DNA from 2 places in the Burkholderia sp. BCC1972 genome. Region 2 is predicted to be linked to the other one. Evidence: riboswitches for the same ligand, from Rfam matches in the RefSeq annotation. Region 2 holds a riboswitch; the other holds the start of a gene.
What was found. Region 2 has a riboswitch for FMN ahead of ribB (3,4-dihydroxy-2-butanone-4-phosphate synthase). Riboswitches for the same ligand answer to the same signal wherever they lie in the genome.
Positions count from the first base shown of each region.

Region 1: linked by a shared signal. The riboswitch ahead of U5798_RS28700 (6,7-dimethyl-8-ribityllumazine synthase) and the one ahead of ribB (3,4-dihydroxy-2-butanone-4-phosphate synthase) in region 2 are both predicted to bind FMN.

Region 1 is NZ_CAJPGH010000025.1:81,746-86,817, reverse strand. Features, by position in the region: gene U5798_RS28705 (TonB-dependent receptor) at 1-1,655, opposite strand, end outside; FMN riboswitch at 2,020-2,176, shown strand; gene U5798_RS28700 (6,7-dimethyl-8-ribityllumazine synthase) at 2,243-2,749, shown strand; gene U5798_RS28695 (sialidase family protein) at 2,818-4,263, opposite strand; gene U5798_RS28690 (MarR family winged helix-turn-helix transcriptional regulator) at 4,718-5,072, opposite strand, start outside.
Region 2 is NZ_CAJPGH010000016.1:89,235-94,306, forward strand. Features, by position in the region: gene iolG (inositol 2-dehydrogenase) at 1-616, shown strand, start outside; gene U5798_RS22470 (HAD family hydrolase) at 805-1,491, shown strand; gene ribB (3,4-dihydroxy-2-butanone-4-phosphate synthase) at 1,562-2,272, opposite strand; FMN riboswitch at 2,391-2,539, opposite strand; gene U5798_RS22480 (XRE family transcriptional regulator) at 2,726-3,412, opposite strand; gene U5798_RS22485 (MFS transporter) at 3,630-4,805, opposite strand; gene U5798_RS22490 (LysR family transcriptional regulator) at 4,953-5,072, shown strand, end outside.

The sequences.
Region 1 (5,072 bases), on a different contig from region 2:
AACTCGGCGCGCACGCCGCGATAGATCGCCTCGTTCAGCGAGCCGTCGGTGCCGGGCGCGACGGGTTCGCCGTCGCCGTCCACGACGCGGCCCGTGTTGTACTCGGTCAGGTAGTTCGAGAAGCGGTTGTAGAACACGCCGACGCTGCCGCGATTCGGGCCGCTCGCATAGCGCAGCGACAGGTCGGTCGACACGGCTTTCTCCTTCGATGCGTTCGGGTTGCCGATCAGGAACTGGCCGGTCGCATCGTGCGGGCCGTTCGAATACAGCTCGTAGAAGGTCGGCGCGCGTTCGGTGTATGCGACGTTCGCCGCGACCGACCATACCGGTGTCAGCGAAAACAGCGCGCCGGCCGACAGGCTGCCCGCGTTGAAGTCGCGCGGCTGCGCGCCCGCGAATTTCTCGACGCCGGCCGGATCGGGGTCGACCTTCACGTGCTCGAAGCGGCCGCCGAGGCTCAGCTTCAGCGCGGGGACGACCTGCCATTCCTCGAGGCCGAACAGCGCGACGCTGTTCGTGCGCGTGGACGGCACGAGCAATTCGTCGCCGAGCGCGGAGAACGTGTTCTGGGCGAACTGCACGCCGATCGCGCCTTCGAACGGGCCGATCTTGCGATGCCGCGCCTCGATGCGCGCTTCGTAGCCGCGATTGCGGAAGGTGGTCGCCGTCTCGCCGTTGTTGACTTCCTTGTGGCGATAGTCGGTGTACGCGAAATCGAATTTCAGCTTCGTGAACGGCCCGCTCAGGTTGCGCACCTCGGACGCGAACGCAAGGCGTTCCTGCCGCATCCGCAGCCGCACGTCGCTTTCCGCGACCGAGCCGTAGTTCGATTCATAGCCGCTGTACGACAGGCCCGCGAAGCCGTCGGCCCACGTGTACGACGCGCCGACCGCGCCGCCGTGCACGCGGCCGTCGCTGTTCGGCACGTTGCCTTCCGGCTGCGGCGTGTCGGGGCCGTCGACCGCACGTTGCTGGCTGCTGCGCGCGTAGCCGGGAATCCGCAGCTTGCTCGTTTCGCGGTCGAACGCGTCGACGTGGAACGCGAAGCGGCCGTTGCCGCCTTCGACCTGCGCGGCACTGGCGCGCACGGAATTCGCGCCGCCGTAGCGCGCGTCGAGCGCGCCCGTCACGCCTTCGATCGCTTCGCGCGGAATCCGGTTGTCGATCGTGTTGACCACGCCGCCCACTGCGTTGCCGCCGTACAGCAGCGCGGCCGGGCCGCGCACGATCTCGACGCGCTCGATCGACAGCGGATCCTGCGGCACCGCATGGTCATACGACAGCGACGACGCGTCGTAGGCCGCGACGCCGTTCTGAAGCAGCCGGATCCGGTCGCCATCCATCCCGCGGATGATCGGGCGGCCGACCATCGGCCCGTAGGTCGTGGTCGACACGCCGGGCAGCCCGTTGAGCGTTTCGCCGAGCGAATCGGCCTGGCGGCGCGTCAGCGCATCGCCGGAGAGCTGCACGGTCGGCGCGATCAGTTCGGTGTCGCCGAGCGGGTTCGCGGTCACGAAGATCGGTGCGAGCGAGGTGGCGGCCGGCGCCGGGTTCGACGACGCGGGTGGTTCGGTCTGCGCATGGGCGACGGCGGCGAGCAGCATCAGCGAAAGGGGCGAGAGCGGGCGAAGCGGTAAACGAGGGAGGTCGCGCATGGTCGGTGAATCGGTTGGAATCGGGATCGGATAACGAGCGATGCGGATCACGGCTGGATACGATATATTGTTGCGTCGCTGACGCGCAGTGACCCGCTGGAACATCGCTCGGCGAGACTCGGCCACCACGGTGGAACGGCGTCAGGCGAACGAGCTCGCGAAATGATATGTTATATCATTTCAAATTCCAAGCCGGCAGGCAGGTTCCCGTGGGGTTTCTGTCAGATCGGTGAAAAGGGCGGCTGGAGCGGAGGGGGATTGCGGGAAATGACCGGGGGCGCGTCGGGCGCATGACGCGAGCGGCGACGTCGAAGAGCCGACACGACGAGACTGTGATAGATTTCCGGCGCGGCCGATGTGCCGCGAACGTTCTCAGGGCGGGGTGAAATTCCCCACCGGCGGTAATCGCGCGATTGCGCGTAGCCCGCGAGCGCTTGCCGGCACGCATGTGCATGGCAAGGTCAGCAGACCCGGTTCGATTCCGGGGCCGACGGTCAAAGTCCGGATGAGAGAGAGCGGGGTTCGTTGCGTACGCAAGGTACGCGGCTTGTCCCTGTGCGCCCATTCAACTCACACAGGACCTATCGATGACCCAACTTGCTTCCCCCTCCCAAACTGCCGCGCCGCGTATCGCCTTTGTCCAGTCGTGCTGGCACAAGGAGATCGTCGACCAGTGCCGAAACGCGTTCGTCGACGGGCTCGCCAACGCGAACCTGAGCCGGGCGGATTGCGATTTCTTCGAAGTGGCAGGTGCCTTCGAGATCCCGCTGCATGCCAAGCTGCTCGCGAACACCGGCAAGTACGCGGCCATCGCGTGCGCCGGCCTGGTGGTCGACGGCGGCATCTATCGCCATGACTTCGTCGCGCAGGCGGTGATTTCCGGTCTCATGCAGGTGCAGCTCGAAACCGGCGTGGTGGTGCTGTCGGCGGTGCTGACGCCGCATCATTTCCACGGCGCCGAGCATGTCGCCTACTTCCACGAGCACTTCCTCGTGAAGGGCGCGGAACTCGCGCATGCATGCGTCGATACGATCGGCAAGGTCGCCGCGCTGAAGGCGGAATCCGTGGCCGCCGCGATTCCGCAGGCTGCCTGACGCATTGCGGTGCGAATGCCGCCGCGCGACGCAGGGTGTCGCGCGGCGGCATGGCTACGGGCGTCGCGTCACGGTGCGAAGAACACGTCCGTGCGGTTCGTCAGGTTGCCCGCGCTGGTCTGCACGAAGAACGGGTGGAACGACGATGACGGGAGCACGTCGAGCCCCTGGTAGTCGCCGATGAAGAACCCTTCGGCGTTGGGCGCGAGCTTCATGTCGAACGGGCCGCCGACGCGCCGCTCGTCGGCGAACGTCGTGCCGCCGTCGAGCGAGATCTTGCGCCAGAAGCCGGTCGGCAGCGTCGTCGTGTTGCCGGCCAGCAGGTCACGGAAGTCGTAGTAGGTGACCATCACGGCGCCCGTGTTGTCGACGCGCACCGACGGATTGAACGCGGGGCGCCCGGTCGGCGTGTTCAATTGCTGCGGCGTGCTCCATGTCGCGCCGCCGTCCTTCGACGTCGATACCGCAATCTCGTCGTACTTGCCGCCGTTGAAGCGGCTGTCCTGCCACACCACGTAGAGCTGCCCCGATGCGGGATCGATCGCGGGTTCCGGAATGATGTCGCCGGTGCGTACCGGTTCGCCGGTGTTCGGATCGGTGACGCCGACCGTCTGCAGCCCCGCGATCACCTGCGGTTTCGTCCACGTCGCGCCGTCGTCGGTCGACTTGATGAACGCGACCTTGCCGGCCGCCTTGCTGAACGGCGGCTGGATCAGGTCGAAGAAATCGTATAGCGTGCCGCTCTTCGGATCGACGACGATCTGGTTGCCGATCGTCTGCTGGCGCGACGGCACGTCGACGATAACCTTCGCAGCGGTCCACGTCTTGCCGCCGTCGGTCGTCTTCGAGAACAGCGTCGGCCCGCGGTACGCCTTCGTGTGCAGGTTCGCGTACGGGTTGCCGTTCGGCAGTTCGAGACGATCCCATACCGCATAGGCAGTACCGGCCTTCACGGGGTTCGCCGTCACCGATTCCTTGTCGTTGAAGAACTGCGTCGTCGGTTCGTCGTTCGCGATCAGCACGGCCGGGCTGCTCCACGTCTGTCCGCCGTCGGTCGAGACCGACGCGGCCACCGCGTTGCCGTTGTTCGACTGGTTGAACGAGATCGACACCGAATACGCGGTGCCGTCCGGCCCGAACGACACCCACGGATCGGACGCGCGCTCGTATTTCAGCCCGCCCGGCGCGCATGCGCTGAACGGCTGCGGCGTGCGCGCCCAGGTCGCGCCGCCGTCGAACGTGTAGCCGGCGACGAGCCCGTGCGCGCCGCCGTTCGACCAGCGGTCCTGCTGCCACACGCCGATCATGTTCGTCGGGTTCGCCGGGTTGACCGCGAGCCACGGTTCCACTTCGGCATTCACGTAGTTGGTGCCGGGGCCGCCGATGGTGCACGCGGCGAACGGGCTCGGGCCGGACACGACGACAGGCTCGGCGTGCGCCGCGGCAGCGGCGGCCATCGCCATCGCGGCGGACAAACGGGTGACAAGCGAAGGGGACACGATCGTGCGTCGCATGGACTGCTCCTCGTTGACGTGCGGCTGCGAAGGCACGGCACGAGGCGGCCACGCGAGCCGGGGCGCGACGAATCGTGCCGCGCGCGTTGCTGCGTGTCGTTCAGGATGCCGTTTCAGCGATCGCAATCCGCGTGCGCTGGAACCCGCCAGCACATCGGTTAAGACTCCTCTTCATTCTCATTGCTTGTCGGGTGTGTCTGCGATGTCGACCCGACGGGAAGGCCAGTCCGGGCATGCGACGAATGTGTCGAAGTGGATTGCAATGTAGGTGATTCGAATGCCGCGCGACAGGCAGTTTTTTGTAACAGTCGGTAGCCGGAAAGCGTTGCCGGCGGCGTGTGTCGGCAACGCAAATTTTGCCGTCGCGACGACATGAAAATCGAATCGAAAACACGAATCGCAATCGCTTTCGATTGATGCCGGCGCGAGTCGGTTGCGGCGGCCAACGTGCCGTTCAGCGCTCCGCCGGGAACCGGTCCTGCAACGCGCGCAGCCAGCGCGAAACGACATCGAGTTCGTCGTCGGAAAACCCGTCGCACAGCTTGCCGTTCAGTTCGCGCAGCAGCACGCGTGCGCGCTTGAGCGCCGCGTGGCCTTCGTCGGTGAGGTACAGCCGCGTTGCACGGCCGTCGTCGGAATCGGCATGACGCGTGATGAGGCCGGCTTTCGCCATCCGGTCGGCGAGGCCCGTCATCGCGGACGGCGCGAGCTGCAGCGCGGCGCCGACTTCGCCGATCAGCGCGCCATCCTGCTTCGCGAGACAGAACAGCGCGCCGGCCTGCGCGGCGCTCGCGCGCGTCTCGGTTTCG
Region 2 (5,072 bases):
CCCGACGTTCGCGGCGCTGAAGGCACGCGTCGAGCGCGGCGAAATCGGTGCGCCGGAAATGCTGGTCGTCACGAGCCGCGACCCGGGCGCGCCGCCGGCCGACTATCTCCGCAGCTCGGGCGGCATCTTCAAGGACATGCTGATCCACGACTTCGACGTGTTCCGCTGGATCCTCGGCGACGAGGCGCAGACGCTGCACGCGACCGGCAGTTGCCTGACCGACCCGGCCGTGCACGAAGCGGGCGACATCGATTCGACCGCCGTGACGATCCGCACGCAGCGCGGGATGCTGTGCCAGATCAACACGTCGCGACGCGCGGCCTACGGCTACGACCAGCGCTTCGAGCTGCTCGGCAGCCACGGGATGCTGCAGGCCGGCAACGTGCGGCCTACCGAGGTGAGCGCATGGCTCGCCGGCGGCATCGCGACCGACGTGCCGGAGCCGTTCTTCCTCGAGCGCTACCGGCATGCATACGCGGCCGAGATCGCGCACTTCGTCGACGCGCTGCGCGACGGCACGCCGGTCAGGACGACGATCGACGACGGGCTCGCCGCGCTCGAGCTGGCCGAAGCCGCGATGACGTCGTGGAAAACGGGGCGCGTGATCGCGCTGTGACGCGACAAACGGCGGCGGCCCGGTCACCCGGGCGGCCGCCATCGGGCGACCTGTGCCTCGGCGGCACGACATGTGGCACCCGCACGCCCGTATCGGGCAAATTTGCCGAAACGCCACGCGGCGCGCGCGCGAAAGCACGTATGATGGCGAATTGATCGGCGTCGCCGGTCTACCGCATTTTCATCACCATGCTCGATCACCTCATCTGCGACTGCGACGGCGTGCTCGTCGACAGCGAAGTCATTGCCGACCGCGTGCTGCTTGAAACGCTGTCCGCCACGTTCCCGAACCTCGATTTCGAAGCCGCCGCGAAGTCGGCATTCGGCCAGCAGACGTCGCGCTTCCTCACCGGCATCGAATCCCGCTTCGGGATCGAGATGCCCGCGAACTTCATCGAGACCATCGAGCACAACATCGAGGTCGCGCTTGCGCGATCGCTCGCGCCGATCTCCGGCGTGCGCGACGCGCTGCTGAAGGTCACGCTGCCGGCGGCCGTGGTGTCGAACAGCCGGCTCGTGCGCGTGCGCAATTCGCTGAAGCGCGCGTCGCTCACCGAGATTTTCGGCGAGCGCGTGTTCAGTTCCGAGCAGGTGGCGCGGCCGAAACCCTACCCCGACGTCTACCTGCACGCGGCGCAGACGCTCGGTGTCGTGCCGGAGCGCTGCATCGTCGTCGAGGACAGCGTATCGGGGTTGAATGCCGCACGGGCGGCCGGGATGAAGACGATCGCGTTCGTCGGCGCGAGCCACATCCCCGACAACTACGCGGACGCGCTGCGCGCGATGGGCATCACGCGGATCATGCGCAAGATGGACGAACTGCCGGCGCTCGTCGAAGCCGGCATGCGCGGCGAATTCGGCGACGTGCAGTCCTGATGTTCATGCCGGCCGGATCGGGTCGATCCAGCCCGCGACGGGTGCACGAACGCACCCGCCTTCCCGTCGCTCAGGCCGGTTCGCAGCAGCGTTCGCGCGCGGCCGCCAGCGCCTCGCGGAATTCGACGAGCTCCGCGATCGTCAGCATCGGCAGCCCGTGGCGTTGCGCGAAACGCTCGACGTCGTCGCCGCGCGTCATCGTGCCGTCCGGATTCATCAGCTCGCACAGCACGCCGGCCGGCTTCAGGCCCGCGAGGATCGACAGGTCGACCGTCCCTTCGGTGTGACCGCGGCGCGCGAGCACGCCGCCCGGTTGCGCACGCAGCGGAAACACGTGGCCGGGGCGCACGATGTCGTGCGGCTTCGCACCTTCCGCGATCGCCGCCCGGATCGTCGTCACGCGATCGGCCGCCGACACACCGGTATGCACGCCTTCGCGCGCTTCGATCGACACCGTGAACGCGGTGCCGTTGCGGCTTTCGTTGGTCTGCACCATCGGCGGCAGTTCGAGCGCGCGCACGGTGTCGTCGGTCAGGCACAGGCATACGATGCCGCTGCACTCGCGGATCAGCAGCGCCATCGTCTCGGGCGTGATGCGCTCGGCGGCGACGATCAGGTCGGCTTCGTTCTCGCGGTCGTGGTCATCCTGCAGCACGACCGCACGGCCTGCGCGCATGGCGTCGAGCGCAGCGGCGATGCGCGGCGGCACCGGTTCGGAATCCAGCAGCGGGAGATCGGCAAAGGCGTCGGCGGGCGCCGACGAAACGGACAACAAGGACATGTGAAACGCTCCTCGCAAATTCGATTTGGGCGAAAAACGTTTCAGGGCATTGCAAACAGACAGAACGGCAACCCGCTTCGCGTGCATCGCGAAGCGGCCCTGACGGACATGACTATCTGCACATCTTCTCTCATCCGGACTATGACCGTCGGCTCTGGCATTCGACCAGATCTGCTGACCCCGCGCGGATGCGCGGGCGCTCGCGGGCTCGCCGGCTTACGCCGACCTACCGCCGGTGGGGAATTTCACCCCGCCCTGAAGACGCACTGATTGCCGGACGGGAACACCCCGTCAGCGGCGGGCCAAGCATACAACAGCTGTGCACGAAGCGCAGCGCACCACGCCTGAAACCTTACTGACGACTCGGTCAAACGGCATCGTCCGAACGGCCGACCGCCCGACGGCGCTTCCACGCGACAACGGGAAGGCGGCCGTTCGGTCGCGCCGGCACGGTCAATGAGCCGCGTGCGCCGCGTCGGGCACGAGCCAGCGCGGCGGCACCTCGGGGCTCACCGTCACACGGAACGCGCGCGCTTCGCGGTCGCCGGGGTTGCGCAGGCTGTACGGCTGGTCGGCATCGAACACGATCGCGTCGCCGGTCGCGAGCAACTGGCGGCGGTCGTGCACGCTGACTTCGAGCGTGCCTTCGCTGACGACGAGGTTGATCGTCGTGCCGGGCGCACGGCGCGCGCCGGGCTCCGTATGCAGCGGCGCGATCCGCAGTTCGTGGAATTCGGCCGCGGCCGGCTCGCCTTCCGGATACAGCGCGCGCGCCGAGAAACGGCCGTTCGAGCTGACGACGCGCGATGCGCGTTCGGCCGCCAGGTGCTCGAAGCCGTTCACCGCATGGCGGCGCAGGAACGCAGCGACCGACACCTTCAGCGCGGCGGCGATCTTGCAGAGCACCTTAATCGACGGCACGCTGCGCGCCGATTCGATCTGCGCGAGCATCGCGCGCGACACGCCGGACAGCCGCGCGAGCGCATCGAGCGACAGCTGCCGCTCGGCGCGCAAGCGCGCGAGGTTCACGCCGACGACCTGCTCGAGGACGTCGAGCGATGCGGACGCGCCGCGCAGGTCGGCCGCATTGCCGGACTCGAAGGAAGACACGTCGCGCACGAGCGCCAGGGATGAAGACATAGCATTGCCTCCGGGCCGCCGCGCGGCCCTGCATAGGGGGTAAGCCGGGATCGGAATCGCGTTGCGCCAGCCTTGGCGCGTATCGAGACGCTATCACCCGGTCTTGCACGGGCAAACGAAGTTATCTTCACACCGTTATCAGCATCGCGGAGGAATACGTTTCTCGCGAACCTTTTCCTGCCGCTATGGCGTCGCCGTCAGCGCGCCGCGGCGACGCTCACTGCGCCGCCGGTGCCGCGCCGCGTGCCGGGCCGCGCGCGTCGAGCCGCATCGCGAGCCACGTGACGACGAGCGCCGCGAACGTCACCGCGACGGCGACCCAGGGCAGCGCGTCGAGCGCGAAGCCGTGTTCCAGCGCAAGGCCGCCGAGCCACGCGCCGCCCGCGTTGCCGACGTTGAACGCGCCGATGTTCAGCGTCGACGCGAGATGCGGCGCGCTCGCGGCCTTCTCGACCACGCGCGCCTGCAGCGGCGGCACCGTCGCGAACGCGGCGATCCCCCACACGAATACGGTGACGGCGGCCGCGACCGGCAGGTGGCTCGTCTTCGCGAACACGGCCATCACGGCCATCAGCGCGACGAGGATCGCGATCAGCGACGGCATCAGCGCACGGTCGGCGAGCTTGCCGCCGAGCGTGTTGCCGACCGTCAGCCCGGCGCCGAACAGCACGAGGATCAGCGCGACCGCGCGCGGCGAGTAGCCCGACACGGTCTCCAGAATCGGCGCGATGTAAGTGAACACGACGAACACGCCGCCGAAGCCGAGCACCGTCATCAGCAGCGCGAGCCACACCTGCGGCTCCTTCAGCACGCGCACTTCGTGGCCGAGGCCCACCGGCCCGCTGTCGTGGCGGTTCGGCACCAGCGCGGCCACGCCGCCGAGCGCCAGCACGCCGAGCGCGGCGACGATCCAGAACGACGCGCGCCAGCCGAGCAGCTGGCCGACGAACGTGCCGAACGGCACGCCGAGCACGTTCGACAGCGTGAGCCCGGTGAACATCAGCGCGATCGCGCTCGCGCGCTTGTCGGCCGGCACGAGCGACGCGGCGACCACTGCGCCGATCCCGAAGAACGAACCGTGCGCGAACGACGTGACGACGCGCGCGACCATCAGCATCGCGTAGCCGGACGCGGTCGCGCACAGCACGTTGCCGACGATGAAGATCGCCATCAGCAGCTGCAGCGCGGCCTTGCGCGGCATGCGGCTCGTCAGCACCGCGAGCAGCGGCGCGCCGACCGCGACGCCGAGCGCATAGCCGGTGACGAGCAGGCCGGCCGACGGCAGCGACACGGCGAGGTCGTGCGCGACTTCGGGCAACAGGCCCATGATGATGAATTCGGTGGTGCCGATGGCGAAGGCGCTGATCGCGAGCGCCAGTAACGGAATGGGCATGACGTTCTCCGGAAGGCGGCGGCCACGGCGCCCGGTCGGTGCCGCACCGCACAAGAAAGCGGGATGTGCGCGCATTGTCCCGAAGACGCCTATATTTGATAATTGGCGTGGCATTTGAACCATTTTCAAAAATTTCTGGAAAATCGCATGGACCGACTGGGCGATATCCGGCTGTTCGTCGAAGCCGCGGAGCTGGGCAGCCTGACGGCCGCCGGGCGCAAGCTGAACCTCACGCCGGCCGCCGCGAGCGCGCGCCTCGCGAAGCTC